Regions from separate parts of the Sodalis sp. C49 genome, predicted to be linked through region 3. Evidence: predicted binding sites of a transcription regulator. Region 3 holds the regulator's gene; each other region holds the start of a gene.

Region 1 (7,450 bases), 440 kb from region 3:
GACCACCACCATGGTGATGCCGCTATGGGCCAGTTCCTGCATTACCTGCAGCACTTCGCCGATCATTTCCGGGTCCAGCGCCGAGGTCGGCTCATCAAAAAGAATCAGCGTCGGGTCTGTGACCAGGGCGCGGGCAATCGCTACCCGCTGCTGCTGGCCGCCGGACAGCTGGGACGGCAGAAAAGACGCCTTATCGCCCAATCCCACCCGCTCCAGCAGACTCTGCGCTTTGTCATGCGCTTTCGCCCGCGTCCAGCCGTGCACGGTGATCAGCGCCAGGCTGACATTATCCAGGGCGTTAAGATGGCCGTAGAGATTAAACTGCTGGAACACAAAACCGATATGGGTGCGAAGTTCACGCAGCGCGCGGCCTTTCAACGCCGAGGTGGGATGACCGTCGATCAGGATTTCACCTCCGCTTACGGTTTCCAGCTGATTGATCAGGCGTATCAGGGTGGATTTCCCCGACCCCGAGGGGCCGCAAATCGCCACCACCTCGCCGCGTCCGACGCTGAAATCCACCTGGCGGATCACGTAGTGGGGGCCGAAAAATTTATCAACCTGGCGGAACTCGACGGCGGGGATGGCATGTGGGGCAGGGGTATCCGCCACCGGGGCGGCGGATGGTTGCAGATTGTCGTACTGGGATTGCATTGATTCAGCCTGATTATTTCGCTGTTATGGTAAACAGACGCGGTTGAGGCGATTTGGTCTGGGGTCCGAACCAATTATTATAGATGGAGGTAGCCTGGCCGTTTTTTTCCAGTTTCAGCAGCTCGTTATTAACGAAGGTGAGCAACGCGGTCTCGTCTTTTTTCACCCCGACGCCTATCTCTTCTTTACTCAGCAGCTCCGGCAGCACTTTATATTTGGCTTTATCCGGCGCGCCGTCGAGCAGGCCGGCGAGGATGGTGCTGTCCTGGGTGATGGCCTGCACGTTGCCGTTGCGCAGCGCCGTCAGCGCCAGCGGAATATCATCATAGGACAAGACGCGCGCATTCGGGAAACGATGATGCAATTCCTGCTCGCCGGTGGTGCCCTTTACCGCGCCGATACGCGCGTTGGCGTAACCGTCCAGTTTATCCGGCGAGTTTACCGGCACCAGGAACTGCTGCCCGGTGACAAAATAGGGAATGGAAAAATCAATGACCTTGGCCCGCTCCGGCGTGATGGTAATGTCGGCCACGATAATATCGGCTTTATCCGACTGCAGCAGAGGAATGCGGTTGGCCGGATTGGTGGGCACCAGCTCCAGCTTCACGCCCAGCGCGTCTGCCAGCGCCTTGGCAAAGTCCACGTCGTAACCGACGATATTATGGGTTTTGGCATCGACGGAACCAAACGGCGGGTTGGAATCGAAGGTGGCGACACGAATAACGCCGGCCTGCTTGATATTGGCCAACTGGTCGGCATGGGCGGCAACGGAGACGATACTGCCTAACGCTAACACAGTCAGCAGCGATAACGCTGAAGGCCGGCTATTAATGAATAAGGCCATTTGCTTTTCCTTGATATAATTTTAATATAATTTAACCACTTCATGGGGTTATTCCATGGCGCTGGTTTTCTGCTGAGGAATATTACATAGGCAACGATAATTAACCACGTATAAAAAAGCATATGTTTATCACCACTAAGCATAAGAATAACTTATGACCTATCGGGCCAGTGGCCGGCGGGCATTTATGCCAGTGAACACGGGGCGTGGGCGCGGCACCGCGCGCGATTTAAATAAGAATAATAATTATTACTCAAGACAATAAGAAATGAATTGAAGCCGGTGGCGCGGGATATTTTATCAAACCGCAGCATGAGGATGTTTAATAAATAACCATCGCTGCGGCATTTTATCGCCGGGACAGGGGCGGCAGGCTAAACCGGCGGGCGCTATCACCGGCGCTGCAACCCCCGTCCGGTGCCAGGGGGTTAATTTGTCGCGGGAGCGGATAAGTTCAGTCTGCCGACGGTCTGCTCAAACTGCGCCTCATCGCCCTGCGGCAGTTTTTTGAACGACACCTTGCCGCGATACACGTCGGAGTCGATTTTAACGATGTTCGGCTGGGTGCTCAGGTTGCCGACGGCGACACAATAATTGGTTACCTGGCTCAGCGATGGATCCCAAATATCGGCCATTTTATTACAGTCATCAATCCATAAAAATTTATCCCGGGCATTCAATTTCGCCAATTGCTGTTTTAACGGTGCGGATAAATACACGTCGAACATCGGCTCAATATTATTTTTATCAATTTTTAAAATCAACGGTATTTTAAATTGAACGCCGGAAAAGCCGATGGTTTTGGCATTTACATCAATTTTATATTTTTTTATCTTGGTCGGGAAATCCCACTGCCGGATAACATCCGGTATCCATGCGGTTATCTTATCATCGAGATTTAAAAAATAGGTTGATAACGATGTGGAGGATAAACTGCTCCGGCCCAGGCCGATATAGTTATCGCCCCCCAGCACATCCAATACAGTCGCGCCGTTATCCAGCGTGCTGCGCTTAACATTACTGACCTGGGGCTGCTCCTTGTCGCCGCGCAGGATAAAGAACAGATCCTTTCTGTCGTGCTGATTTAAAATATCATAGGCGGTATTGTTCATGGCCAGGTGATCGGAAGACACCACGATCACCGTGTTTTTGAAATAGCCCGATGCGCGGATTTTTTTGATAAGCCCCGCGATATGCTCCTGGCTGCAGGCCACGGCGCTTAGGGAGCTGTTTTCCATATTGTCATACGCATAGGAGCGATTGATGCAGGATCGCGAAATATATCCGTCCGGATGATGGGTGTCGACGGTCAGCGCAAATAAGGCAAACCGCTGTTTTTGTTGCGACAGCGCAATAAATTTATCATAGACCAGATCCAGCAGGGTATCGTCATACCAGCCCCACTCGTTGCGGTAGTCGGGATCCTTGACCAGTCCCTTAAGCTCCTGGAAACCATAGATATGCTCAAAACCATGGGACTTCAGGAACAGGCCTTTACCGGCAAACGCCATATCGGCCCCCTGGTAAAAATAGGTATCGTAACCGGAAGCCTGCAGTATATCGCCCAGGCAAATATCATGGGGGTAAAAGGTCGATAACGAACTTGAGGCATTGCCGTCAAAGGGGGCGAATAACGGAATGCCGCACTGCGACGCCACCATTCCGGCAATGGTGTAGCCGGTGCCGGGCAATTGGGTGGTATTGCTGAAATCTATAGCATCGTTTTTCTGACTGTTAAGCTCGGTGGTTAAACCGGCAAAGGCGTCCTGATCAAAATAGGTTCTTTCCAGGCTTTCGGCATAGATATAAATAAGGTTGGGGCTGTCTTTCGCCAGTGTTTTGGACGGGGTTCTGTAATAGGTATTAAAGTCCGTATCGCCGCTTGCCAACTGGGATTTAACCAGGCCGGCAATTTCACCGCTGGCCGGCGTGGCAATCACGGCGACCACGGCCAAAACGAGAGCCAGCAGGCCGTAAGCCGTGCGGCCGCCGCCGGCTTTTCTGAATAGCAACAGCCATGACATCAGGCTGAACACCAGCAGGGAAGCCAGGATGAAACCGGCAAAGGGCAGGATGTACTTGCCTAATCCGGCGCCGGTTAAACTGCTGGTCAGGGTATACAGCACCGAATCATTGATGCCGGCGCCGGTAAAGTAATTACTGGCGACCCTGACTAAATTAAGCAGAATATAAATACCTAAAACAAACAGCACTAATGAAAACAAATATTTATTTTTTTTGGCTTTCGTTGAATAAATAATAACCGCCGCTATAAATAATACTATCGACAGGGTTTCCGCTGACATTGTTCTCCCTCCATCGGGCAGTAAGGGAAATACCTCCGGCTATAGCAGCAGCGTTTCAAGGCGGTCTTCCGGTAAGGGATGGGTGATAGTTATCTGTATAGCAATTAATCCGCTACGGCGCGAGATTTCATTACCGTTTTGTGACAAGCCGCGCCGGCGGATGGTGCGGGTAAAAAGAATTGAACGGCGAAATACAAGAAATTATTTTTTTAATCAATTGATTTAAAACAGTAAAACTTCACCGCTCGGCTAAAAAGCAGGAGATGAATTCTTTTTGCGTTGACAAAAAGTTACATTTTTTTTACAGCGGAAAGCCCGGTGGGCGCGGGGAAAACGACGCAGCGGCCCTCATATCCGAGAGCCGCGCTGGCAGGGGTTTATTTAGGCAATGAATAGGCCTGGCGCGCCAGGAGCTTCCAGGCGCCCGCCGCATTTTTCTGCCATACCTGCATGACGCCGATTTTCACTTCGCCCGGCTTGCCGCCGTCCGCGGTTTTCGCCTGCAGGATATGCCTGACGATGGCCACGTCGCCGTCGACCTGCACGGTTTGGTCTTTGAGATCCAGCGTCAGGAATTTGGATTGACCGGTGACGATGGCATCGACAAATTCGGCGTTGTTCTGGATTTTACCGCTGGAGTGGCCATAGCTCAGCGTCGGCGCGCCCACTTTCTCCAGATCGGCTTTCTTGGCGCTGACCATGGCCTGGCGCATGGTTTCCACCGCCTTGGTTACCGCCGTGGCATCGGCGCTTTGGGCGAAACAGCTGCTGCTCAACAGCAATGAAAAAAGGGCCGCGCCTGCAATTTTATACATGGTTATTCCTTACCAGTGACATCGTTAAAGAGGGGCAATGCTAACCAATTTCATGAGGTTACCGTTGTGACTGATCTCATGTATTTCAAAAAAAATAGTTTTTATTTATTTTTAATAAAACATTGTTTTGAAATTATCTCAAGCAATTGTCCGCGGAACATTGTGCGCGGGATGGCGGCAAGCGTTTCAATGTGATTAAGCTCACAATTTTTGGCATTAATAAATTATTACTACCACGGCAATCTGTGCCACCGGGTGTAAACCCCTGATTGACATTGCGTGACGGTCATAGCAATCAGAAAAGATCAAAAAACTCGGAAATTATTAAAAGCACGGGATTTTTGCGGGCAGGGGAAATTTACTGAGTGGAATGATGGCGTTACACATAGCACAAAATCAGGCCGGTAATTACCGGCCCTAACCCTGATGTGTGTTCTATTCTTATAAAGTGTTTAGTTATTCTAAACAACTCTGATGTTAAGTGATGCTAAACAGATTATCAAGCTAACTTTACTCATATTTGAAGATGATTCCAAAACGCCTGAAAGAAGCCCGGCACAGGGCCCAGCTGACACAGGAAAAGCTGGCGGTCATGGCTGGCATCGATGAGTCCACCGCCCGTTCCAGAATTAGTCAGTATGAAAATGGGATATATCGTCCCAATTTTGAAACCTGCTGTGCGTTTGCCCGCATCCTGAACGTACCCGAATGCTATTTCTACACGCTGGACGATGAGTTTGCCGCCGCGCTGCTGGCGCTTTATGTCTCGCACGCGGCATCGGCCAATATGCGTCTGGCGTCGAATGAAGGAGAAGAAGAAAAAGAAGAAAAAGACGCTGCCGACTGGCAAAAACGGGGTTAAGCCTACCGCCGCCAGGCCATCTTAGACTAACCCTTTCCATTGCCGTATCGAGGCGTAGTAACGTCTCGCAGCCGCCATCCCGCCCCGCGTAAGCCTTGCCGTTCCGGCCAATTCCTTAAATGTGTTAAATTATTTCTTGAATCAATAAATAAGAAAGATAATAATTCTCATTTAGTTTCAATTTCATTCACCTGTCAATGGAAAGATATAATGAGAAGGGTCTTGCGCTTAACACGTTCCACTCTGCTGTGTTCACTCGCTTTCGCGGCGCCGTTATTCACCTATGCCGAGGATACCCTGGTGGTTACCGCGGCCCAGACGGCCGACAGCGCCGATGCGCCGACCCGGGGCTACACCGCCAACACCAGCCGCGGGGCGACCAAAACCGATCAGCCGCTGATTACCACCGGCCAGTCGGTGTCGGTGGTGACGCGCCGGCAAATGGACGATCAGGCCGCCCTGACGGTGAACAGCGCGTTGAATTATACGCCGGGGGTATTTACCAACTTCGCCGGCGGCGCGACCCGCTACGAGACCGTTTCCCTGCGCGGATTCCACGGCGGCGATACCAATAATACCTTCCTGGACGGCCTGCGGTTGATGAGCGACGGCGGCAGCTATAACAACCTGCAAATCGATCCCTGGTTCCTGGAGCGCGTCGATGTGATTCGCGGTCCGTCGTCGGCGCTTTACGGCCAGACCATTCCCGGCGGCCTGGTGATGATGACGTCCAGACGCCCCCGTTTTGCCAGCGAAGGGCATATCAAGCTGATGGCCGGCAATAACGCCACCACCGGCGCGGCGTTCGACTATACCGGCGCCGTCAGCGATCAATGGGCGTTCCGCCTGACGGGCATCACGCGCCATAGCGATACCCAGTACGATCACCAGCGCGAGGAACGCTATGCCATCGCGCCGTCGCTGTTATGGCAGCCGGACGGCAATACGTCGCTGCTGTTAAAAGCCTATCTGCAAAAAGACCCGTCGGGCGGTTATCACAGCGCGGTGCCGGCGGACGGCAGCCTGTACGCCAGCAGCGGCGCCAAGCTGGACCGCGGGTTCTTTGACGGCGAAAGCAGCCTGAATACCTTTAAGCGCCGCCAGCAAATCTACGGCTATGAATTCGACCATAGCATCGACGACGTCTGGTCAATCCGCTCCAACGGCAGTTATACCCATGCCAACGTCGACCAGCAGCAGGTTTACCAGATTGGCTGGAACAGCGATCGAACATTGCTTAACCGCTATTATTCCGGCGAATCGTCCTCGCTTGCCGCTTACGCCATGGATAACCAGCTGGTGGCCGATTTCAGCACCGGCGACCTACAGCATAAAGTGGTGCTGGGCGGTGAATACCATGAATATACCAATGACCTGTGGGACGACAGCGCCTACGCCACCCCGCTCAATGCGCTCACCGGCGTCAGCGGCGGCCCGGGGCTGTTCACCGACTACGGCCTGACCGTGCCGGGCGTCACGCGCGTCGATGCCAAACGCCGCTACTCACAAAGCGGGGTCTATCTGCAAGATGAGATGACGCTGGATAAATGGCACCTGGATCTGTCCGGGCGATACGATCGCATCGTGGCCAAAAATACCACGTTCAATACCGACACCACCTACTGGCGCCAGGACGATCATATCAGCGGCCGCGGGTCGCTGCTGTATGCCTTTGACAGCGGCATTTCGCCTTATGTCAGCTTTAGCCAGGCCGTCACGCCGCAGGCCTTGTCCGGCGCCGACGGCAACCTGTTGAAACCGACCACCAGCGAGCAGTACGAAGCCGGGATAAAATACCAGACCCCCGGTGCTTCGTCGCTGTATACCCTGGCGGTTTACGACCTGACGCAAAAAGATGTGGCCAACCGTATCGTGCAGGGCAGCTATTATGTCCCGGCGGGCAAGGTACATTCCCAGGGGATTGAACTGGAGGCCCGCACGCAGCTCACCGAGCGTCTGGCCGGCATAG
Region 2 (7,450 bases), 890 kb from region 3:
CCGGAGGAGCCCCCGGCCGCCGATAAACCGGCGCCGGCTAAAAAGGCCCCGGCGGAGAAGGCCAAGGCGGAAGCCGCGCCGGCCGCCGCCGATAATAAAACGCCGGCGGCGAAGGAACCGGCCAAAAAAAGCCAGCCCGGGAAAACCTATAAGGTTGCGGCCTGTCCCGATCTCAACGCCCCCCAGGTGGCGGAACTGATTAAACAGGACTACACCCAGAATCGCTTTCCCCACACCGACGACGATAAAAAGGCCCTGGGCGGCGACACCATTGTCGCGCAGGTCAACCCCGAGGATATCACCGGCAACGGCGACAACTGGCAGGCGCCGCTGAAAATTCGCGGGCAAACCGCCGATCGCGCCTATGCTGTGAACCTTGATTGTGAAAAAGGTGAAATAAGTTATTCCCTCCAGCAATAACACTCCCTGCCGGACGCGCGGCGTGAAATGCGCGTCCGGACATCGGCGGCCCCGCTATCTTTGCAAACCCTTTTAACAACTTGACACAAAATCCGCTAGGTTAGGACATGTGGCGCCGGGCACCGTCCGGCATACACCACCTAAAGGGGAACGGCAATGAATCAGTGGCTGCAGAAAATCCAGACCCTGGTCCAGCAAAAGGGCGGGCCGGGGGATCAGGGCGGCAACCTGGCGGGCCTGCTGGCGCCCGGAGCGCTTGGCGGGCTGGCCGGCCTGCTGGTGGCCAATAAATCGTCACGCAAGATGATGGGCGCGGTGGGCAAGAACGCCCTGTTTATCGGCGGCGGCGCCGCGATAGGCGCGGTGCTGTGGGACCAATATAAAAAACGCGTGCGCGAAACCCATCAGCACGATGCGCAGTTTACCCAGCCTCCTACTCCCATCGACCGTCGCACGCAGCGGCTGGTGACGGCCCTGGTCTTTGCCGCCAAGGCCGACGGCCACATCGACGACCATGAGCAACGGGCCATTCGGGACAACCTGCAGCAGTTGGGACTGGGCGAGGATGTGGAGCATCTGGTCCAGGACGCCATCGCCCAGCCGCTGGACCCGGCGCGCCTGGCGCAGGATATTCACGGCGAGGACGAGGCCCTGGAGATCTATTACCTCAGCTGCGCGGTGGTCGACGTCGATCATTTTATGGAAAGAAGCTATATGGATGCGCTGGCGCTGGCGCTGAAAATTCCTGATGACGTAAAAACCGGCCTCGAACAACAGCTTAAAGCCCAGATAACCGCCGTCCCGCCACGCTGACCCCCCGTTGCCGGCGCAGGCGATAAAATCGGCTGCGCTTGGCAACCCGGCATATTCGTGCCACTCTGTTTCTTATGAGAAATAAGGAAGGGTGCGTATGAGATTTCCCCCAATAGCTGAAAAAAGACCGCATAACCTGACCGTGCATGGTGAGACACGCGTCGATGATTATTACTGGCTGCGCGACGACAAACGTGAAGACCCCGCCGTGCTGGACTACCTGGCCCAAGAGAATACCTATGGCGAAGCCATGATGGAGGGCCATGAGGAGCTGCGCCACAGCTTATTTACCGAAATGGTGGAGCGCATACCGCCGCAGGATCGCTCGGTACCCTACGTCCGGCGCGGTTATCGTTACCAAAGCCGCTATGAGCAAGGCAATGAGTACGCCATCTATACCCGCCAGCGCGCCGATCTGCCCGAAACGGCCGAATGGGAGATCCTGCTTGACGGCAACAAGCGCGCGGCGCAAAGCGAGTTCTATACCATGGGGGCGCTTGAGATCAGTCCGGATAACGCCATCATGGCGGCGGCGGAGGATTTTCTGTCACGGCGCCTGTACGGCATTCGTTTCAAGAACCTGGCCCGCGATTCGTGGTATCCGGAAGTGCTCGAGGATGCCTCGTCGGGTTTTGAATGGACCAGCGATTCACAAATCCTCTACTACGTGCGCAAGCATAAAAAAACGCTGCTGCCCTACCAGGTCTACCGTCACCGGGTCGGCACCTCGCCGGCGCAGGATGAGCTGGTGTATGAGGAAAAAGACGACACATTTTATGTCAGCGTGCATAAAACCACGTCGGAACGTTATATTATTATTGCGCTGGGCAGCACCACGTCGGGCGAGATCCTGCTGCTGGACGCCGACGATCCCCAGGCCAGCCCGCAGGTATTCCTGACCCGCCGCCATGACCATGAGTATTCGCTGGATCACTTCCAGGGCCATTTTTACGTCCGCTCCAACCGCGAAGGCAAGAATTTTGCCCTTTACCGCTGCGAAACGGGCGATGAGAAATTGTGGCAAACGGTGATCCCGGCCAGGGACGATGTGGTATTGGAAAACTTTACCTTATTCAGCGATTGGCTGGTGGTGGAGGAACGTCACCAGGGCCTGACCAGCCTGCGGCAGATCCATTGGCAGACCGGGGAGGAGAAGGGCATCGCCTTTGACGACCCCACCTATGTTACCTGGCTGGCCTACAATCCCGATCCGCACAGCGCGTGGCTGCGCTATGGTTATTCCTCCATGACCACGCCGACCACGCTGTTTGAGCTGAATATGGATACCGGGGAGCGCAGGCTGCTGAAACAGTCGCAGGTGAAAAATTTTGACGCCGAGCACTACCGCAGCGAGCGGCTATGGGTTCCCGCCCGCGACGGCGTCGAGGTGCCGGTGTCGCTGGTCTATCGCAAGGATCTGTTCCAGCGCGGGCAAAATCCGCTGCTGGTCTACGGCTATGGTTCCTACGGCAGCAGCATGGATCCCGATTTCAGCGCCAGCCGGCTGAGCCTGCTTGACCGCGGATTCGTCTTCGCCCTGGCGCATATCCGCGGCGGCGGTGAATTAGGCCAGCAGTGGTATGAAGACGGCAAGCTCTTCAACAAGCTCAATACCTTTAACGACTTTATCGACGTCAGCCGGCATCTGCTGGCTAACGGCTATGGGGACGAAAAACAAGCCTTTGCCATGGGCGGCAGCGCCGGTGGCCTGCTGATGGGCGCGGTGATCAATATGGCGCCGGATTTGTTTAAAGGCGTGGTGGCCCAGGTGCCCTTCGTGGATGTCGTGACCACCATGCTTGATGACAGCATACCGCTGACCACCGGAGAATATGACGAGTGGGGCAATCCGCAGGAAAAAGACTACTACGACTATATCAAGCGCTACAGTCCCTATGATCGGGTCAGCGCCCAGCCTTACCCGCATCTGCTGGTCACCACCGGTTTACATGACTCCCAGGTGCAGTATTGGGAGCCGGCGAAATGGGTGGCGAAGCTCCGGGCGATGAAGACTAACGATAATCTGCTGCTGCTGTGTACCGACATGGACTCCGGACACGGCGGCAAATCCGGGCGTTTCAAGGGCTACGAAGGTATTGCCATGGAGTATACCTTTATCCTGTCCCTGACGGACAAGGCGCCGCCGGCGGCATAATACGGCGGCGAAAGCCTCTCAGGCGGCGCATTTCATTTATTGATGCGCTGCGTCTGAGGACTGCTTCAGGTAATGGTTAATGCTGTAACGCATATCCGCCGACAGGTCCTTGAGGTTGTTGAGCATCCATTTCAAATAGCCGGGGTCCTCGCGCGCGATCCGTTCCATCGGCTGGCCCCGGTATTTGCCGAATTTTAACGTCGTAAGCAGGGTGGTTTCATTGCTTAAGGCCGCCATTTGCTCGGCGCTCCAGCCGGAATCCCCGATGATTTTCACCAGCAGGGCCGCGGTGACGTAACAATCATACAGGGCGCGATGGGGATAGAGACCCTCCGGCACGGCGACCTCGAGACCCAGCGCATAGCGCAGGTACTGGTTGCTGTATTTCAAACCCGGGTAGAGCTTGCGCGCAAGCTTGACCGTGCAGATCCATTGACCATGCATTTCCGGCAACATGCGCCGGTCGAATGCGGCGTTATGCGCCACGTAATACGGGCTGCCGTGATAGCGGCCAATCACCTTGGCGATACGCGGCTTATCCTCGACCATGGCCTCGGTGATATGGTGGATGGCCATGGCCTCGTAGCCGATGGGCCGGTCGGGGTTGACCAGATCGCTCATGGCATTGCATAACCGGCCGTCAACGACGTCCACCGAGGCGACTTCCACGACGCCGCCGTCCAGTCCGCAGGTTTCGGTATCGATAACACGAAAAGACATGACGTTACCTGTCCAAGGCTAAATAAAAAAGCCATTATGCCCTGAATAGCGCCGACAAAAAACCCGCATCAGATGCGGGTTTAATATGGGTTAGCCTTACACGATATCAGGCTGGGTCTTTCTGTTACGCTTGTCGGCGCGTTTTTCTTCCGGCGATTTCAGCGGTTTCTTTTTGGTGTCTTTCTTACGATCCATTCCCTTACTCATATTTACCTCTCTGTAAAAGAACCGGAAATGTAGAAATGATTAACTGCCTGTTGGCACTGATAATCAAGTCATTTTGTGCTATTTTGCCGCACGGCGGACAGCGCCGCGCGGGCCGGCAAGCCATGCACCGCGGGCGCGGCGCCTGCTTGCCTTCCGGCCGTTGGTTCAGGCACGTGCCGGGGCATTGCCAGTCCAGTATAGGCCATTGGCGGATTATTTTCGTGGCTCATATGGCAAACGGGAAAAATTCAGCGACGCCTGGCGATAAAAGGCCACCCGCTCGCGAAAATAAGCGCGCAAAGGCTCCGGCTGTTCCCGTTCCACATGCTCGGCGACCACCGGCATATTGTACCGCTCCTTGAACGCCACGCCGGACGCGGCCAGATCGACATTGATCTTGTCCATCGCCTCGCTGCCCAGTGTGGCCAGATTATATTGCATACCGCCTCCTGCCGCTTGTAAGGTCAATGCTGCTAAAAATAGGGTACTGCGCGGCAAAACGCAAGGGTCGGCGGGACAGCGATACAAATAATAATCGTTTGTATTAACAGCCGACGCAATAATATGGCTATCATTGTCCGAAATAATGGCCTGGGTTATTCATAATACAAATAAGAATACCTATCACTACCATTAATAAATAATAATTTTATAGAAAAAATCTCATTATGAAAATAAATAACCATATGAATTTAATACATAAAAAATATTAAATTACTCATTGGTTAAATTATAGTGTAATTTTTGTTAGCATTTGGGCATAATGTTTATATTCGTATTGGCGTAATCATCATAAGGAAGCCTGCCCATGCTAAAACAAGAAATGGCAATAAAGCTTAACGAGCAACTCAATCTGGAATTTTTTTCCGCCAATCTTTACCTGCAAATGAGCGCCTGGTGCAGTGATAAGGGCTACGAAGGCGCATCGGCCTTTCTCAAGACCCAATCTCTGGAAGAGATGGACCATATGCGCCGCCTGTTCGACTATCTCAACGATACCGGCACCATGCCGGTGCTGGGCGCAATCGAGGCGCCGCCAACCGGTTTTACCTCATTGGCCGAGCTTTTTAAGCGCACCTATGAACATGAGCAGATGATCACGGTGAAAATCAACGAACTGGTCCATGCGGCGATGATCTCCCAGGACTATTCGACGTTTAATTTCCTGCAGTGGTACGTCTCCGAACAGCACGAAGAAGAAAAATTGTTTAAATCCATCCTCGACAAGCTGGCGCTGGTGGATACCAATAACAGCGGACTGTTCTTTATCGATCAGGATTTGAAAAAAATGAACGGTGGCGACAATACGGCCGCGCCGATGTAAATCCCCGCGCGGACAGTGGTTTGCTCGACTTCAGCCCCGGCTGCCGTTATCATCAGTTTGCGTCCAGGCAAACCGGTAGCAGCGCCGGGTTTTTTGTTTCCCAAGAATAAACGAATAACCGGCAATGCTCCCGCGGTGGACCGCCAAGCGTCGGTTTAACCGACAGGATACCCGTTCAGTCTTAGGAAACGACATCGATGTCAAGCCAACCTTTTACCGCGCCCCTGTTGACGCTGTTAGTCACTGCCCTGACTTTGTTGGGATCGCAACAGGCCCAGGCGCATGCGCACCTGAAAACGCAATATCCGGCGGCCAACGCCACCATGACCGCCGCGCCGCAGGCATTAACGCTCACCTTCAGCGAGGGCATCGAGCCTGGCTTCAGCGGCCTGACCCTAACCGGCCCCGGCAACGCCGTCATCCCCACCGGCGCCATCAAGGTCGACCCCGCCAACCCTAAGCAGGTCATCGTGCCCATTGAAAAGCCCCTGGCCGCCGGCGAGTATCAAGTGCAATGGCATGTGGTATCGGTGGACAGTCATAAAACCCAAGGCAATTATCACTTCAGCGTTAAATAGATGCTAAGCCTGGCGGAGTGCTATTCCGCCTGCCGCTATCTCCATATCGCGGCGGTGATGCAGGCGTTCGGTACCGCCCTGTTTTGCGAGTACCTGGCGCCGCCCGCGCTGCGCGCCGGCCTGCGCGCATCCCTGGGCGCGCCCTTGCGCGTTCTGGCCTGGGTCGCCCTGGCGTCGGCGGTCGTCCTGCTGGGGCTGCAAGCCGGGCAAATGGGGGACGGCTGGACGCAAACCCTTTCCCCCGCCATCTGGGCGGCGGTGCTCGGCACCGCCTTCGGCACTGTCTGGCTGTGGCATATGGCTATCGCGCTGGCGGCGGTGTTGGCCGCGGGCCATGGGCCGATGACCGCCATCAGGCAGCGGGCATTGCTCGCCGCCATGGCCGGCCTGCTGGCAAGCCTGGCGCTGGTAGGCCACACGGCGATGAGCGAGGGACTGCGCGGCGTCATGCAGCGGCTCAATCAAATGGTGCATCTGTTTTCCGCCGCCTGGTGGCTGGGCGGGCTGCTGCCGCTGCTGTTTTGTCTGCCGCTGCTACGCGAGACGGCGCGTCCGGACGCGCTGCGCGCGCTGATTCGTTTTTCGCGCAGCGGACATGCTGCGGTGGCGCTGGTCATTTTCACCGGTATCGTCAATACCGCGCTGGTTCTGGGCCATTGGCCGCTCGATGGGTCGGCGCCGTACCAGCGGCTGCTGCTGATAAAAATAGCCGTGGTGGCGGTGATGGTGATCCTGGCGGTAATCAATCGTTATGCCGTGGTTCCCGCCATGGCGCGCCACCATCCCGCGGCTATTCGTATCTTGACCTTGCTGACGCTTGCGGAGATGATTCTTGGTAATCTGGTACTGATTTTGGTGAGTATTTTCGCCACGCTTGAACCCTGATCACATCCTGGCGCCGCCCAGGCGTCAGGTCCAATAGTAGGATAAAACATGAAAACCCGGAGTATCGCGTTATTGCTGTTAGCCTTTACCGCCCAGGCGGTCAGCGCGGCGCAAATTATCACCGTCAGCAAGTTTCAGTTCGGCAAGCAATGGGCCTTTACCAAAGAAGAGGTGCAATTGCTCTGCCGCCCGGACGGCTCGCTGTTTGCTCTGAATATGAGCACCCTGATGCAGTATCCCCTCAATGAACCGGCCACCCGTGCCATGGCCAGCGGCCAGGTCAACGCGACGCCCATTGATGCCATCCTGCTGGACGACCCTGCTAATCCGGGGCACAAGATGAGCATC
Region 3 (7,450 bases):
TTTGCAATAATGTCTGCTCATCAGCGGCAAAATAAGTACGGGTGCGGCCGTGCAGGATATCCGCCGCCTCGGTAAATTCGGCGGGCGACAGGCTATACAGGGTGGACAGCACCAGCATAAAACGATCAACCGCCTTGCGCTGCTCGGCGTAGCTGTCGGAAAGGAGGAGCTCACGCATGGCGCGCACGCGATCGCGGGTCGCAGACACGGCCTGCGTCTTGAGGGGCGTTTCCGGCGGCGGCGCACTGCGCGCTGCGGCGCTGGCCTGAGCATTAAATTTCAGCATCCGGCGTAAAATATCCGAGGCGCTTTCGCCGATATGCTGCGTATGGCTGGCGATATAGCGGTAAAGGTCTTCGTCGACTTCAATTGTTTTCATCTTTATCCGGGGCTTTCTTCTCATAAATCAATCAAAAGGATTATACAAGCTAAACCGGCCCCGCGAATAGCGCTAGTATCCGGCTTCGGTAAAAAGTCGGAATTTCCCCCGAGGGCCTTCCTGGCGCCGCCGCTTTTTTTACGGCCGCGGGACGGATAACTCATGATAGGCTATCAGGCTCTGTTATCGCCATGAGGATCAGGATGAAATTACACTATCGTCTGCAACCTGCCCGGCAGCCGGGTGAAGCACTGCCGGTGATATTGCTGCACGGGCTGTTCGGTAGCCTTGATAACCTGGGCGTGCTGGCCAGGCCGCTTGGGGAACACCACGCCACCCTGCAGATTGATCTGCGCAATCACGGCTTGTCCCCCCATGACCACGATGCCGGTTACGCCGCCATGAGCCGGGACGTGATCGAATTGCTTGATGCGTTGCATATCGACGCCGGTCACCTCATCGGCCATTCCATGGGCGGCAAGGTCGCCATGACCCTCGCCGCCCAGGCGCCCGGCCGCGTTGCGCGGCTGGCGGTTATCGATATGGCGCCGGTGGCCTACCCCACCCGTCACCATGACAACGTCTTCGCCGCGCTCAGGCGCGTCGAGGCGGCGGGCGTCACACAGCGCACGGAGGCGGCGGCGCTCATGCGCCATGACGCCCTTGATGAGGAAACCATCCAGTTTTTGCTGAAATCCTTTCACCAGGGCCGGTGGCGGTTTAACGTCGAGGCGCTGTGGGATAACTATCCGGCGCTTATCGGCTGGCGGGAGTCGGCGCCCTGGCTAGGGCCGGTGCTGTTTATCCGCGGTGAAAAATCGCCCTATCTGGATGACGGTTACCGCCAGGCGATCCAACGCCAGTTCCCCCGGGCGCGGGCGCATGTGGTCGCCGGCGCCGGTCATTGGGTTCATGCGGAGAAACCCGCGGCGGTCATGCGCGCCCTGGCCCGTTTCCTGGAAGAATAGGCCGGGCCGCCGCCGGGATTAGCGCCGGCGAGTTTAATATTGTCGTTTGCTACCGGGCTGGGGTAACATGGCCCGCTGTGTTTTATGGCAGCCCCGGCGTACATAAAACATAACGTTACGGGCGATGCGCGTCCGGCGGCGTAGCCAGCCACGCCGCCGGCCGGGGTTTGCCCGCCTGCTTCTTGATGCACAATCCCTTCATGACCTATGGCAAAAGAACAAACGGACCGCACCACCCTGGATTTATTTATCGATGAGCGGCGCCCGGGAAGACCGAAGACGAACCCCCTGTCCCGCGATGAGCAGTTGCGCATCAACAAGCGTAACCAGCTGCGCCGGGATAAAAAGCGCGGCCTGCGCCGGGTGGAGCTGAAAATCAACGCCGAGGCGGTGGATGCGTTAAATGAGCTGGCCTACCGGCAAAACCTGTCGCGCAGCGAGCTGATCGAATTGATTTTACTGGCCGAGCTTGAACGGCAACAAGGCGCGGATCCGCATCCGGAATAAACTTGCCGGCCCGGTAAAGCGCCATCCCGTCCAGGGCCCAAGGCCGCGGACGGGGCAAATTTGCGACAAAACCCGGCCGGCGAGTTTCTCCCCGCATAAGGGTCTGCTATGATTGCCGCAGAGCATCGCTGATTCTGTTACGGAACATATCCATAATATTTAAGAGGTTTTCAAATTCATGGCAACTGTAGGCATTTTTTTTGGCAGTGACACCGGCAATACCGAAAATATTGCCAAAATGATTCAGAAGCAACTGGGTGCGGATGTTGCCGAAGTTCATGACATTGCCAAAAGTAGTAAAGAAGACCTGGCGCGGTTCGACACCCTGCTGCTCGGCATCCCGACCTGGTATTACGGCGAAGCGCAATGTGACTGGGATGATTTTTTCCCCACCCTGGAAGAAATAGATTTCTCCGGCAAAAAAGTGGCGCTGTTCGGCTGTGGCGATCAGGAGGATTACGCCGAATATTTCTGTGACGCCATGGGCACCATTCGCGACATTATCGAGCCCAACGGCGCGACCATCGTCGGTCACTGGCCCACCGCCGGCTATCATTTCGAAGCGTCGAAAGGACTGGCGGACGACAATCACTTCATCGGCCTGGCCATTGACGAAGACCGCCAGCCCGAGCTGACCAATGAACGCGTGGACGGCTGGGTGAAGCAAATCAGCGCTGAATTGCAGCTCAGCTAAAGTCAAGCCGTGCGGGAGGGTGCCGTCGCGACGGCGCCCGGCAAGAGAATCGGTTGCCGTCATGGCGTCGGGACGGCGCCGCCAACCTCACTGATAACTAAATCCTTTCAAATTAATAGATACAAGTTTTTAACTTTTATCCACAACGCGGTACAATAGCGCAGCGGTTCCACCCTTTTTAGCAAAATGTTGCAGAATTCGCCCCCTGAAACGGGCTATAGTTGTTAACAAGGCGCGGTTTTCATTTTGGACAGGCAGTCTTATAATGAGACGGCGTCACATTTTTCGGGCCGACCGATGTTATAGGCTAAGCTAGCCTACAATCAGATTATCAAAGTAACAGGACTAAACCCGCATGACTGACAATAATATTGCATTGAAGAAGGCCGGCCTGAAAGTCACCCTTCCCAGACTGAAGATTCTGGAAGTGTTGCAAGATCCGGAATGCCATCACGTCAGTGCGGAAGATCTGTACAAAAAACTGATCGATATGGGTGAGGAAATCGGCCTGGCCACGGTATATCGCGTGCTAAACCAATTTGACGACGCCGGTATCGTAACCCGCCACAATTTTGAAGGCGGCAAATCCGTTTTTGAACTGACGCAACAGTATCATCATGACCACCTGATCTGTCTGGACTGCGGCAAGGTTATCGAATTTCGCGACGAGTTCATCGAAGCGCGCCAGCGTGATATTGCCAAAAGGCACAATATCAAGCTGACCAACCATAGCTTATATCTGTATGGGCATTGTGAAATCGGCAACTGCCGCGAAGACGAAACGCTGCACGATCACGCCGATATGCTCAACGGCGTAAAAGAATAACCGCGGCGCGGTCCGTTTCTCCAAAGCGGCTGTTATCGCGCCGCTTTCTCACCCTGCAACGATTTTTTTCAATGAGGCTAAACGCCGCCCGTCCCCTTCCCTGGTAACGTTTCCTTCCCGAAGCGCGTCGACAAGCGTCGTATCCGCCAATCACCGCCGTGCTCACCGCCGGCAAACTCCAGAAAACTTCACAGAAAATAAAAATAAATAAAGAATAAATTGAGGCCCTGCGACGCTTTTTTGGGCTCGTCTGCGTAATACATTGAAACGCCAGCGTTTTTATTGCGATTTTTTCACCGGGTAAATTATTCTGTGAATATGATGATAAAGCTATTTTTCGCTGCCAGCAGTAAGCGACAACAAAAGATACATTTTAATTATATGATTTTATTGAATTAATATAGCCAAAAATACCTTCCTGAAATTAACCCGGATCGGTGACTCGATTTTTACACAAAAAGTTAATTTATAAATTAATAAAAAACGTGAAGTTCGCAGCAGATTTTAAACTTTCGCCATGGTGATATAGTGACAGGCAATGTTAATCACCAGAGATAGTCCAGATGAATGATGCGGAACTGCAAAACGATATGCCGCGCGGCATAGGCATTGCTCCTTATATTCGTATTAAACAAGAAGGCATGACTGAAAACGAAAGCCGGATAGTGGAGTGGTTTTTATCTCCCGGCAACCTCACCGACGTCTCGGGGATCAAAGAGGTGGCCCTGAGTCTGGGCCTGTCGGAAGCCATGATTGTCAAGGTGTCGAAAATTCTCGGTTTCAGCGGCTTTCGCCAGCTGCGCAGCGCCATCGTCGAGTACTTCGATCATGCCGACCATGATATCACCGCCGAACTCTCGCCCACCGACAGCCCGGAGGATGTGGTCAACAAAGTGTTTAACCTGACCGTACGCACCATTGTCGAAGGCCAGGCGATAGTCGACGCCAACGTCATCCAGCAGGCGGCCCAATGCTTTTTTGCCGGCCATCAGCGCGAGCTGTACGGCGTCGGCGGCTCTAATTCCATTTGCGCGGACGTGCAGCATAAATTCCTGAAAATCGGCTTGCGTTGCAATGCCTACCTGGACGCGCATTTGATGATGATGTCGGCCTCCCTGTTGCAACCGGGCGATGTGGCGTTGGTGGTATCCCATTCGGGCCGCACCAGCGATCTGAAACGGGTGGTGTCGATTGCCAAGGATAATGGGGCCAAGATCATTTGTATTACCCATAGCAGCAATTCCCCTATAGCCCAGCTGGCTGATTTTAATATTTGTTCACCGGCGCCGGAAACGCCGTTATTAGGCAGAAACGCTTCGGCCCGTATTTTGCAGCTTACGCTGCTGGATGCGTTTTATGTCTCGGTAGCGCGGCAGGATATCGAGCTGGCGAATAAAAACCTGGAAAAAACGAGTTCCATTACCAAGTACCTGAAGCGTGATTATAAATAATTCTCTTTTGGAGATAGAATAATGAATAAATTTCTTAAATTGGCCGGTGGCGCCGCCTGTGGACTGATGTTGTCCACCGTGGTCCACGCGGCAGCCGATTACGCCGTTGTTCTTAAAACATTATCCAACCCTTTCTGGGTAGAGATGAAACAAGGCATTGAGAAAAAGGCCCAGGATCTCGGCGTGACGGTGGATATATTCGCGTCACCGTCGGAAGGCGACTTCCAATCGCAATTACAATTATTCGAGGATTTAACCAATAAGAATTATAAAGGCATCGCCTTTGCGCCTTTATCGGCGGTGAATCTGGTGATTCCCGTCGCCAAGGCTTATCAGAAAGGGATTCACCTGGTTAACCTCGACGAAAAAATCGATTTAGCCAGCCTGGCCAAGGCCAAGGGCAACGTCGAAGCCTTTATCACCACCGATAATGTCGCGGTCGGCGCGAAAGGCGCCAAATTTATCATCGACAGCTTGGGCGCCCAGGGCGGCGAAGTGGCCATTATCGAAGGCAAGGCCGGCAACGCCTCTGGCGAGGCGCGGCGCAACGGCGCGACCGCGGAGTTCAAGGCCAACAGCCATATCAAGCTGGTGGCCAGCCAGCCGGCGGATTGGGATCGCATCAAGGCGCTGGACGTGGCGACCAATGTGCTGCAACGTCATCCCCAGCTGAAGGCCTTCTACTGCGCCAACGATACCATGGCGATGGGCGTGGCGCAGGCGGTGGCCAACGCGGGACAGACCGGCAAGATCCTGGTGGTCGGCACCGACGGTATTCCCGAGGCGCGCAAGATGGTCGCCCAGGGCATGATGACCGCCACCGTGGCCCAGAATCCGGCGGAAATCGGCGCCAACGGCCTGGCCATCCTGGTGAATACGGTGAAAGCGGGCAAGCTGATTGCGCTTGATGCCCAGCCGAAAATTGAAACCGTCGATTCTATATTAGTCACCAAATAGTCCAGGTGCCGCAAGACCGCCTATTCCCGCCGTCTTGTCATTAATCCGGAGAGTAATATGAGCACTCCATATATTAAAATGGAGGGGATCGCCAAATCCTTTGGTCCCGTCCAGGCGTTGCAATCAGTTGACCTGGAAATATACCCTAATGAGATACATGCTTTATTAGGTGAAAACGGCGCCGGCAAATCAACCTTGATGAAAATACTTTCCGGTATTTATGAACCGACGGCGGGGAAAATAATAATTAATGATGTCGAGTACGCGAAGCTCGATCATAAAGTCGCTGCCAGATTGGGCATTGGTATAATTTACCAGGAATTAAGCGTTATCGATGAATTAACCGTGTTGGAGAATTTATTTATCGGCCGTCTGCCGGTAAAAAAAGTGTTCGGCGTAAACGTGGTGGACTGGCACGACATGCGTACCAAAGCGGCTATTATGCTGCTGCGCGTGGGGCTGAAAATACGGCTTGACGAAAAGGTGGGCAACCTGTCCATCAGCCAAAAGCAAATGCTGGAAATCGCCAAGACCCTGATGCTGGACGCCAGGGTGATCATCATGGACGAGCCGACCTCTTCCCTGACCTATAACGAAGTGGATTATCTGTTCCTGATCATGAACCAGCTGCGCCAGGACGGCACGGCGATTGTCTATATATCGCATAAGCTTAACGAAATACGCCGCATCTGCAACCGCTATACGGTGCTAAAGGACGGCAGCAGCGTCGCGTCCGGGCAGATGGGACAGGTGACCAACGATGATATTGTCCGGCTGATGGTCGGACGCGAGCTGCAAAACCGCTTTCGCTCCCTTAAGGAGAAGGTTGGCGGCGACACGGGGGACGCCGATATCATCTTTGCGGTGGAGAATATCACCAGCCGGGATAAACGCCGGGTCAAGCACGTCTCCTTCCAGGTAAAAAAGGGCGAAATCATGGGCTTTGCCGGACTGGTGGGGTCGGGACGCACCGAATTCATGAACTGCATCTTCGGCGTGGAACCGAAAAGCAGCGGCAAGGTGATGCTGCATAACGTCGATATCACGCCCTCTTCGCCGCTGGACGCCCTGAAGAAGGGCATGGGATATATCACCGAAAGTCGGCGTGAAAACGGCTTTTTTGATAATTTTTCCATTGCGCAGAATATCGCCATCAGCAAAAGCCTTAAGGATGGCGGCTATAAAGGTGCTCTGGGATTATTTAATGCGGATAAGGAAAGGCAGCTGGCGGAAACGCAGCGGCGGCTGCTATCGCTGAAATGCAGTTCGGTGGACCAAAATATCACTGAGTTATCCGGCGGCAACCAACAAAAGGTATTGATATCAAAATGGCTCTGCTGCGAGCCGGAGGTTATTATTTTTGACGAACCTACCCGCGGCATTGATGTCGGGGCCAAGGCGGAAATTTATAAGGTGATGCGCACATTGGCCGCCACGGGAAAAACCATATTGATGGTGTCATCCGAACTGCCGGAAATCATTACCGTATGCGACCGTATCGCAATATTTTGCGAAGGGACATTAGCCCATATTCTTGACAATAATGAGAGTATCGGGGAAGAAGATATTATGACGTGGGCTCTGCCACAAAGCTGAGGGAAATAAAAATGGAGAAGGCCACCTTTAACTTCCAAAAATTCTGGGATCAGTACGGCACGTTTTTTATCC
Region 4 (7,450 bases), 940 kb from region 3:
GGATACGCCCGTCGCGCATCGCCACCAGATGGGTGGCGTAGCGGCAGGCGTGATTAAGATCGTGCAGCACCACCACCAGCGTATGGCCGGCGCGGTGCAACTCGCGCATCAGTTCCAGCAGGTCTATTTGATGGGCGATATCCAGCCAGGTGGTGGGTTCGTCCAGCAGCAGCAGCGGCGTTTGCTGCGCCAGCACCATGGCGATCCATACCCGCTGCCGCTGGCCGCCGGACAGGGTATCCACCGGCCGTTCCGCCAGCCCGGCGACGCCGGTGGCGCGCATCGCTTCCTGCACCGCTTGTTCATCGCGCCCGCTCCAGCGGCTTAACAGCGATTGGTGCGGGTAGCGTCCGCGCGCCACCAGATCGCCCACCGTGATATCCCCGGGCGCGCTGGAGCTTTGCGGCAACAATCCCAGGCGCCGCGCCACCTCCTTGGTGGCGTAGGCGCCGATCTCCCGGCCGTCCAGCCATACGTTGCCCCCGCCTGGCCGCATCAGGCGGCTGAGCGTGCGCAGCAACGTCGATTTGCCGCAGGCGTTGGGGCCGATGATCACCGTCAGTTCACCATCGGGGATGGTGATGGACAGATCGCGGGCAATCACTTTTTTATCATAGGCGAGCGTAAGATTTTCCGCCCGCAGGCGGCTGGACGACGGGGTAAGGGCGCTCATTTTTTTCGCGACTCCCGGATTAATAAGCCGATCAGATAGAGGCCGCCGATGCTGACGGTAACCACCCCGACCGGAAGCTGATAAGGCGTAAACATACGCTGTGCGGCGAGGTCGGCCGCCAGCAACAGCAGCGCGCCGGTCAGGGCCGCCAGGGGGATCGCCAGGGTTTGGCTGCCCGCCAGGCGGCGTGAAATCTGCGGCGCCACCAGGGCGATAAAGGAAATGGGGCCGGCGGCGGCCGTGGCGGCGGCGGTCAGGGCCACGCCCGCCAGCATCAATCCTAGTCGCGATCTTTCCACCGGCACGCCGAGCGCGCAGGCGGCGTCATCGCCCATTTCCAACAGGCGCATGCGCCGCGATAAAGCCAGGGCCAGGGCAAAGGCCAGGACAATCGGCACGGCCACCGGCGGGCATTTCGCCCAGGTCATGCCGTTAAGCGATCCGGCGCTCCATAGCCCGGCGGTCAGGGCGGATTCCAGCGAGGCGCTGACCACCAGCCAGGTGTTAAGCGATACCAGCAGGGCGCGAACGGCAATGCCGACGATAATGAGCCGGAAGGTCTGGATGCCGTTGCGCCAGGCCAGCAGGTAGACTATGGCGGCGGTCAGCAGGCCGCCGGCAAGGGCCGCGCCGGTTATGCCCAGATAGCTGCTGTTGAACAGCACTATCGCTATCAATACGGCGCTGTGCGCGCCGGTATTGAAACCCATGACATCCGGGCTGCCGAGCGGGTTGCGCATCAACGACTGGAAAATAGCGCCGCTGGCGCCCAACGCCGCGCCCAGCAATAACGCCATCGCCACCCTGGGCAGCCGCCATTGCGTCACGATAACCTGGATATTGTGCGCCGCCGCGCCGCGCAGGGCGTCCACCACCTGCCGGGCCGGAAGCGGGAGCGACCCGGCGCCGAGGGCGTAAATCGCCAGCGCAAGGCAGGCAAGCAGCAGGATGCCGACGGTCAGCGACGTCCTGATCCGGGCGTGCCGGTTCGCCATCATCACCGGCTTATCATCCGGTGGCGGCGTACCAGGGCTATCAGCACCGGCGCGCCGAGCAGCGCCGTTATCACCGATACGCGCAGCTCGCCGGGCACCATCACCCGGCCCGCCATATCGCTGCCCAGCAGCAGCAGCGGCGTAAGCAGCAGCGTCCAGGGCAGCAGCCAGCGGTGGTCCGGGCCGGCTATCCAGCGCGCGATATGCGGCATCATCAGCCCGATAAAGGCTATCGGCCCCGCCAGCGCCGTAGCCGCGCCGCATAACAGGGTAATGGCCGCCAGGCCGAGCAGCTGCGTCAGGCCCACCCGCGAGCCCAGCGCCGTCGCCAGTTCGCTGCCCATGCCCAGGGTATTGAGCGCCCGCGTTAGCCAAAGCGTCAGGCCGGTGCCCAGGACGATAGGCCAGATAACGGCGTTTACCGCCGCCATGCTGCGGATATCCAGCGAACCGGCCTGCCAGAAGCGCAATTGGTCGTAGACCAGGGGATTGAGCAAGGAAATACCGGAGGCCATGCCGTCCAGCACCGCGCCCAGCGCCACGCCCGCCAGGGTGAGGCGAATGGGGTTCAGCCGCCCGCCGCCCGCCGCGCCGATTAACGCCACCAGCAGGGCGGCGGCCAGCGCGCCGGCAAAGGCAAACCACAGGTAGCGATCGATGGAGGCGGCGCCGAAAAAGGTGATGCCCAGCACCACGGCGAACCCCGCGCCGGCGTTGACGCCAAGAATGCCGGGGTCGGCCAGCGGATTGCGGGTCAGGGTTTGCATCAGGGCGCCGGACAGCCCCAGGGCGATGCCCGCCAGCAGCCCGGCCAGCGTGCGCGGCAGGCGGCTCTCGAGGATAATAATACAATCCGGGCTGCGGCAGGCGCCGGTCAGCGCGGGCAATACCTGGTCGGCGGGAATGGTTTTGGCGCCGATAAACAGGCTCGCCGCCATCAATAATGCCAACAGCACGCCGCTTAACAGCAATCCGTAATAATGGCGCATAAAAGACTAAACCATAAATTATATGATAATGATATTTATTATCGTTATTACTCGCAATAACTTATGATAGCATGACTGCTTCCCTGATTGCAGCGCACAGTGGCGTCGAATTCCCCGGATAGTTAGCGTCTTATGCAAAAACCCTCGTATTTACTCGATATCAGCCTGCTGAAAACCCACCCCGCCTTCCGGGCGGTTTTTATCGCGCGGTTTTTGTCCATCCTGGCGCTCGGCATGCTGGCGGTGGCGGTGCCGGTGCAGATACAGGCCATGACGGGGTCCACCCTGCAGGTCGGGCTGGCGGTGACGCTGGCGGGCGGCGGTATGTTCGTCGGCCTGCTGGCCGGCGGGGTGATGGCGGATCGCCGCGAGCGGCGCGGGCTTATCCTGTTTGCCCGCGCAACCTGCGGGGTGGGGTTTATCGGCCTGTGCCTTAACGCGCTGCTGCCGGTACCGTCCCTGTTCGCGATTTATCTGCTGGCGGTGTGGGATGGTTTTTTTGGCGCGGTGGGGGTGACGGCGCTGCTGGCCGCCACGCCGTCGCTGGTCGGGCGGGAAAATGTCATGCAGGCGGGCGCCATCAGCATGCTGACCGTGCGCTTCGGCGCCATTTTATCACCGGCGGCGGGCGGCCTGGTCATCGCCTCCGGCGGGGTGGCCTGGAACTACGGGCTGGCGGCGCTTGGCACGCTGCTGACGCTGTTGCCGCTGCTGCGCCTGCCCAGGCTGGCGCCGCCTCCCCAGCCCCGGGAACACCCGCTGCACGCGCTGGCCGGCGGCATGGCCTATCTGTTTCGTCATAAAACCATCGGCCTGGTGGCGCTGATCGGCGCCCTGCTGACCATGGCAAGCGCGGTACGGGTGCTTTACCCGGCGCTGGCGATAAGCTGGCATATCAACGCCGCCCGGCTGGGGTTGATGTATGCGGCGGTGCCCCTGGGCGCGGCGATAGGCGCGTTTACCAGCGGCCGCGTCGCCGCCACGGCGCGGCCGGGAAGAATGCTGTTGCTTACCGCCGTCATGGCGTTTATCTGCGTCGCGGCATGCAGCCTGATGCCGTTCTACGCGCTGGCGCTGCTGTGTCTGGCGGGCTTTGGTTATTTCAGCGCCATCAACTCGCTGCTGCAATATGCATTGATACAACAGCTGACGCCGGATCATCTGCTGGGCCGCATCAACGGCCTGTGGACCGCGCAGAACGTCACCGGCGACGCGCTGGGGGCGCTGGTATTGGGGGGGTTGGGCACCCTGATGCCGCCGGGGCTGGCCGCCGCGGCGTTCGGCCTGGCGGCGGCCCTGGCGGGGCTACTGCCGGCGCTGGCGCTGCGGGGCCTGCGCGCCGTGGATATGGCGCGGCATCGGGATCAGGGCCGGCCGGCGGATGAAATCCCGCCCGCCGGCCGCAGTGAGCCATAACCGCCATGAATCCCCGCCCGGCTGGGAATGGCCGCGGCATGACGCGGTTAGCCACGCGGCAGGACGGGGAAAGATCACGGCTTGGCGAACAGCTGTTCCAGGCGGGCCAGCACATTGCTGGCGCTGTAGTAATCAAGGCGGAAGGTGTCGTTGCCAAGGGCGTAGACCCGGCGGTTTTGCACCGCCGGCAGATGCGCCAGGAACGGATTGGCCAAGAGCAACCGGGCGCTGGCGTCATCGCCGGCAAACAGCAGGAAGGTTTGCCCGTTCAGGCCGGCGGCCAGGTTTTCGCCGGACAGCTGGACGATATCCTTGCGCACGCCCATGCTTCTGCCGCCAGCGGGGATAGCGGGCGGTTCGGCCAGCGTAAAGCCCAGCTGGCGCAGCAGCTGGCCCTGCGGCGAATCGGCGGTCCACAGGTTGGCGGCTTTGCCGTCCGGCTGGTATACCAGGGCGGATACCGGCTGCGGCGGCAGCGCCAGATGCTGTTTCAGCGCCTGCCGGCGGGCGTCGAAGCGGGCGATGACCTCCGCGGCCTGCGCTTCATGGCCGGTGGCTTGTCCCAGCTCCCGGGCCAGGTCCTGCCAGCTTTTATCGTCATAATTGACCACCAGGGTCGGCGCCAGCGGTGACAACTGATCGTAAAGGCGCAGGGCCGAATCGCCGCCGGCGGCGGCGATAATAATCAAATCGGGATTCTGGCCGGCGATGGCCTCGGCATCCGGTTCGCCGATGTACAGGCGTTTGACGCCGCGCTGCCGGGCGACATCGCTCCACTGGCGAAAAAAGCCCTGTTCGTCCGCGACCCGGTTATTCGGCGTGGTGGCGCCGCTGGCTATCACCGGCGCCCCGATGGCCAATAGCGAGCCGGTAAGGGTGACGCTTGTGGATACGATGCGCTGCGGCATGTGATCCAGGGTAATGGCGCCATGCGCGCCCGCCACCTGCCGCGGCCAGCCGTTCTCAGCGGCGCACGGGGACGCGGCCGCCAGCAGTAAGGGCAGGGCCATCAGGGCGAGCCAATTGCAGGCGGATCGGTGCCGGGACAATAGAGTGATCATGTCTGGTATTCCTGGGGTAGGGGCTGGTTTTGTCCGCCTTATGATGACAAAAAACGGGCAATCAAATCCACCCTTGCGCGGGTGAGGCAGTGTTTACGTTCATTGACACGGCAGATTCTACGACGTAGTTTATGTGCTATCAATACAAATGATAATTATTATTATTGTGTTTATCATTTGATAATAGCGGAGATCGTCACGTGGAATTTTCATTGTTTCGACAGACAACACCAGGCGACGCGGATGCCCTTATAAACGGATTTTTTTTCATGTCGCCTTATCGCAGCTTCGTTACCCAGGGTCGTTTCTGCGCCATCAGCGCGCCCGCGGGCAGGGGTGATCAGCCCGATGGCGTGTTTCAGCGGGAGCTGCGCCACGCCTTCCGGCGCGCCAGAAACGCCGGCATTGAACGGCCGCTGGTGGTGGGCGCCATTCCCTTCGATGCCGACCGGCCCGCGGCGCTGTTTATCCCGCAGCGCAGCCAGGGGTTCGATCGCGAGATGTTTTTGCAAAGCCGGAATGTGCCCGCCGAACCCTTGCCGCAGGTAACCGGCAAAATCGAGCGACCGCCGGAGCGCGACTTTAAACACATGGTGGCGCGGGCGGTGGAGGCCACCGGCCAGCAACGGCTGAGTAAAGTGGTGCTCGCGCGCCTGCTGGATATCACCACCCGGGAACCGGTGAATACCGCGGCCCTGATGCGGCGCATCGCGGCCCAAAATCCCGCCAGTTACAATTTCCATGTTCCCCTCGACAACGGCGCCCTGCTGGGCGCCAGCCCGGAGCTGCTGCTGCGCAAGACCGGCAACCGGTTTTACTCCACGCCGCTGGCGGGTTCCGCCCGGCGCGACGCCGAGCCGGGCCGTGACGCCGCCGCCGGCCGCCAATTGCTGGATTCAGTCAAGGACCGCTATGAGCATCAGCTGGTTATCGACCAGATGCGCGAAGTGCTGGCGCCCTACAGCGCGGGTTTAAACGTGCCGCCCGTACCCGGCCTGGTCAATACGCCCACCCTTTGGCATCTGGCCACCGCCATCGACGGCGAGGTGGCGGACCCCGCCGTCAACGCCCTGGCGCTGGCCTGCCTGCTGCATCCCACGCCCGCGCTGTGCGGCGCCCCCACCGATCGCGCGCGCCGCTTAATCCAGACCCTGGAGCCCTTCGACCGCGATCTGTTCGGCGGCATGGTGGGCTGGTGCGACGAGGAGGGCAATGGCGAATGGGTGGTAACCATCCGCTGCGCCAGGGTGGCGGGCAACCAGGTGCGGCTGTTCGCCGGCGCCGGCATCGTGCCCGCCTCCCTCCCCGACGCGGAGTGGCGCGAAACCGGCGTCAAGCTCGATACCATGCTGAGCGCGTTTGGATTGCATTAACAGGAGAGATGATGAGCATTGTATTTAACCGTTGGCCGGATGAGTTCGCGGCCCGCTACCGCGCCAGGGGATACTGGCTGGACTTACCCCTGACCGATATTATCGACCGCCGTAAAGACAGCGGCGCGCTGGCGGTGGCCTGCGGCGAGCGCCGCCTGAGCTACCGGGATGTCAACACCTTGTCCGACCGGCTGGCCGCGGCCCTTGCCCGGCGCGGGCTGGCGGCGGGGGATACCGCGCTGGTGCAGCTGGGCAACGTGGCGGAATTTTACCTGGTGCTGTTCGCCCTGCTGAAAATCGGCGTGGCGCCGGTAAATGCCCTGTTCAGCCACCAGCGCAGCGAACTTACCGCCTATGCGCTGCAAATCAGGCCGGCGCTGCTGATTGCCGACCGGCAGCATGGGCTGTTCAGCGATAATGGCTTTATCGATGAACTGCGGCGGCAGCATCCGTCGCTGCGGGTGGTGGCGATGCGCGGCGACGACGCGCCGCAAACAAGTTTACAGGCATTATTCGACGAAGCGCCGGGCGCGTTCACCGCCGCCCCGTCGCCCGCCGACGAGGTGGCCTTTTTCCAGCTGTCCGGCGGCAGCACCGGCACGCCGAAGCTGATTCCGCGCACCCATAACGACTACTACTACAGTATTCGCGCCAGCGTGGACATCTGCCGTTTCGATGAGGATACCCGCTACCTGTGCGCGCTGCCCGCGGCCCATAACTACCCGCTGAGCTCGCCGGGCGCGCTGGGCGTGTTTTACGGCGGCGGCAGCGTGGTACTGGCCAGCGATCCGAGCGCCAACGTCTGTTTCCCGCTGATAGCGCAGCACCGGATCACCGTCACCGGGCTGGTGCCGCCCGCCGTGACGCTGTGGCTGCAGGCGATGGAACAATGGGGCGACAGCGGGCAGCTGGCCAGCCTGCAATTATTGCAGGTCGGCGGCGC

What was found. Region 3 encodes Fur, which represses iron uptake genes when iron is present. Its sites were predicted from a motif close to ATAATAATGAGAACNACTATCAA; they were not measured.
Region 1: a site for Fur is predicted at 5,630-5,652, ahead of ABUK12_RS07480 (TonB-dependent siderophore receptor). Genes of this name have one in related genera too.
Region 2: a site for Fur is predicted at 4,921-4,943, ahead of ftnA (non-heme ferritin). Genes of this name have one in related genera too.
Region 4: a site for Fur is predicted at 2,680-2,702, ahead of fepD (Fe(3+)-siderophore ABC transporter permease). Genes of this name have one in related genera too.

The regions. Positions count from the first base shown of each region.
Region 1 is NZ_CP163303.1:1,687,237-1,694,686, reverse strand. It holds gene ABUK12_RS07505 (amino acid ABC transporter ATP-binding protein) at 1-654, opposite strand, end outside; gene ABUK12_RS07500 (ABC transporter substrate-binding protein) at 668-1,498, opposite strand; gene opgB (phosphatidylglycerol--membrane-oligosaccharide glycerophosphotransferase) at 1,927-3,804, opposite strand; gene ABUK12_RS07490 (nuclear transport factor 2 family protein) at 4,182-4,619, opposite strand; partial or broken gene ABUK12_RS07485 (helix-turn-helix transcriptional regulator) at 5,146-5,391, shown strand; gene ABUK12_RS07480 (TonB-dependent siderophore receptor) at 5,692-7,450, shown strand, end outside.
Region 2 is NZ_CP163303.1:1,240,146-1,247,595, reverse strand. It holds gene ABUK12_RS05515 (YebF family protein) at 1-420, shown strand, start outside; gene ABUK12_RS05510 (tellurite resistance TerB family protein) at 577-1,233, shown strand; gene ABUK12_RS05505 (S9 family peptidase) at 1,331-3,388, shown strand; gene exoX (exodeoxyribonuclease X) at 3,425-4,108, opposite strand; gene ABUK12_RS05495 (DNA polymerase III subunit theta) at 4,529-4,756, opposite strand; gene ftnA (non-heme ferritin) at 5,124-5,639, shown strand; gene yobA (CopC domain-containing protein YobA) at 5,837-6,217, shown strand; gene copD (copper homeostasis membrane protein CopD) at 6,218-7,102, shown strand; gene ABUK12_RS05475 (YebY family protein) at 7,151-7,450, shown strand, end outside.
Region 3 is NZ_CP163303.1:2,126,055-2,133,504, forward strand. It holds gene seqA (replication initiation negative regulator SeqA) at 1-379, opposite strand, end outside; gene ABUK12_RS09635 (alpha/beta fold hydrolase) at 583-1,347, shown strand; gene ybfE (LexA regulated protein) at 1,555-1,854, shown strand; gene fldA (flavodoxin FldA) at 2,033-2,548, shown strand; gene fur (ferric iron uptake transcriptional regulator) at 2,904-3,374, shown strand; gene alsR (transcriptional repressor AlsR) at 3,938-4,825, shown strand; gene alsB (D-allose transporter substrate-binding protein) at 4,847-5,782, shown strand; gene alsA (D-allose ABC transporter ATP-binding protein AlsA) at 5,840-7,378, shown strand; gene alsC (D-allose ABC transporter permease) at 7,390-7,450, shown strand, end outside.
Region 4 is NZ_CP163303.1:3,061,644-3,069,093, reverse strand. It holds gene ABUK12_RS13845 (ATP-binding cassette domain-containing protein) at 1-673, opposite strand, end outside; gene fepG (iron-enterobactin ABC transporter permease) at 670-1,671, opposite strand; gene fepD (Fe(3+)-siderophore ABC transporter permease) at 1,671-2,657, opposite strand; gene entS (enterobactin transporter EntS) at 2,790-4,073, shown strand; gene fepB (Fe2+-enterobactin ABC transporter substrate-binding protein) at 4,148-5,083, opposite strand; gene ABUK12_RS13820 (isochorismate synthase) at 5,335-6,507, shown strand; gene ABUK12_RS13815 ((2,3-dihydroxybenzoyl)adenylate synthase) at 6,519-7,450, shown strand, end outside.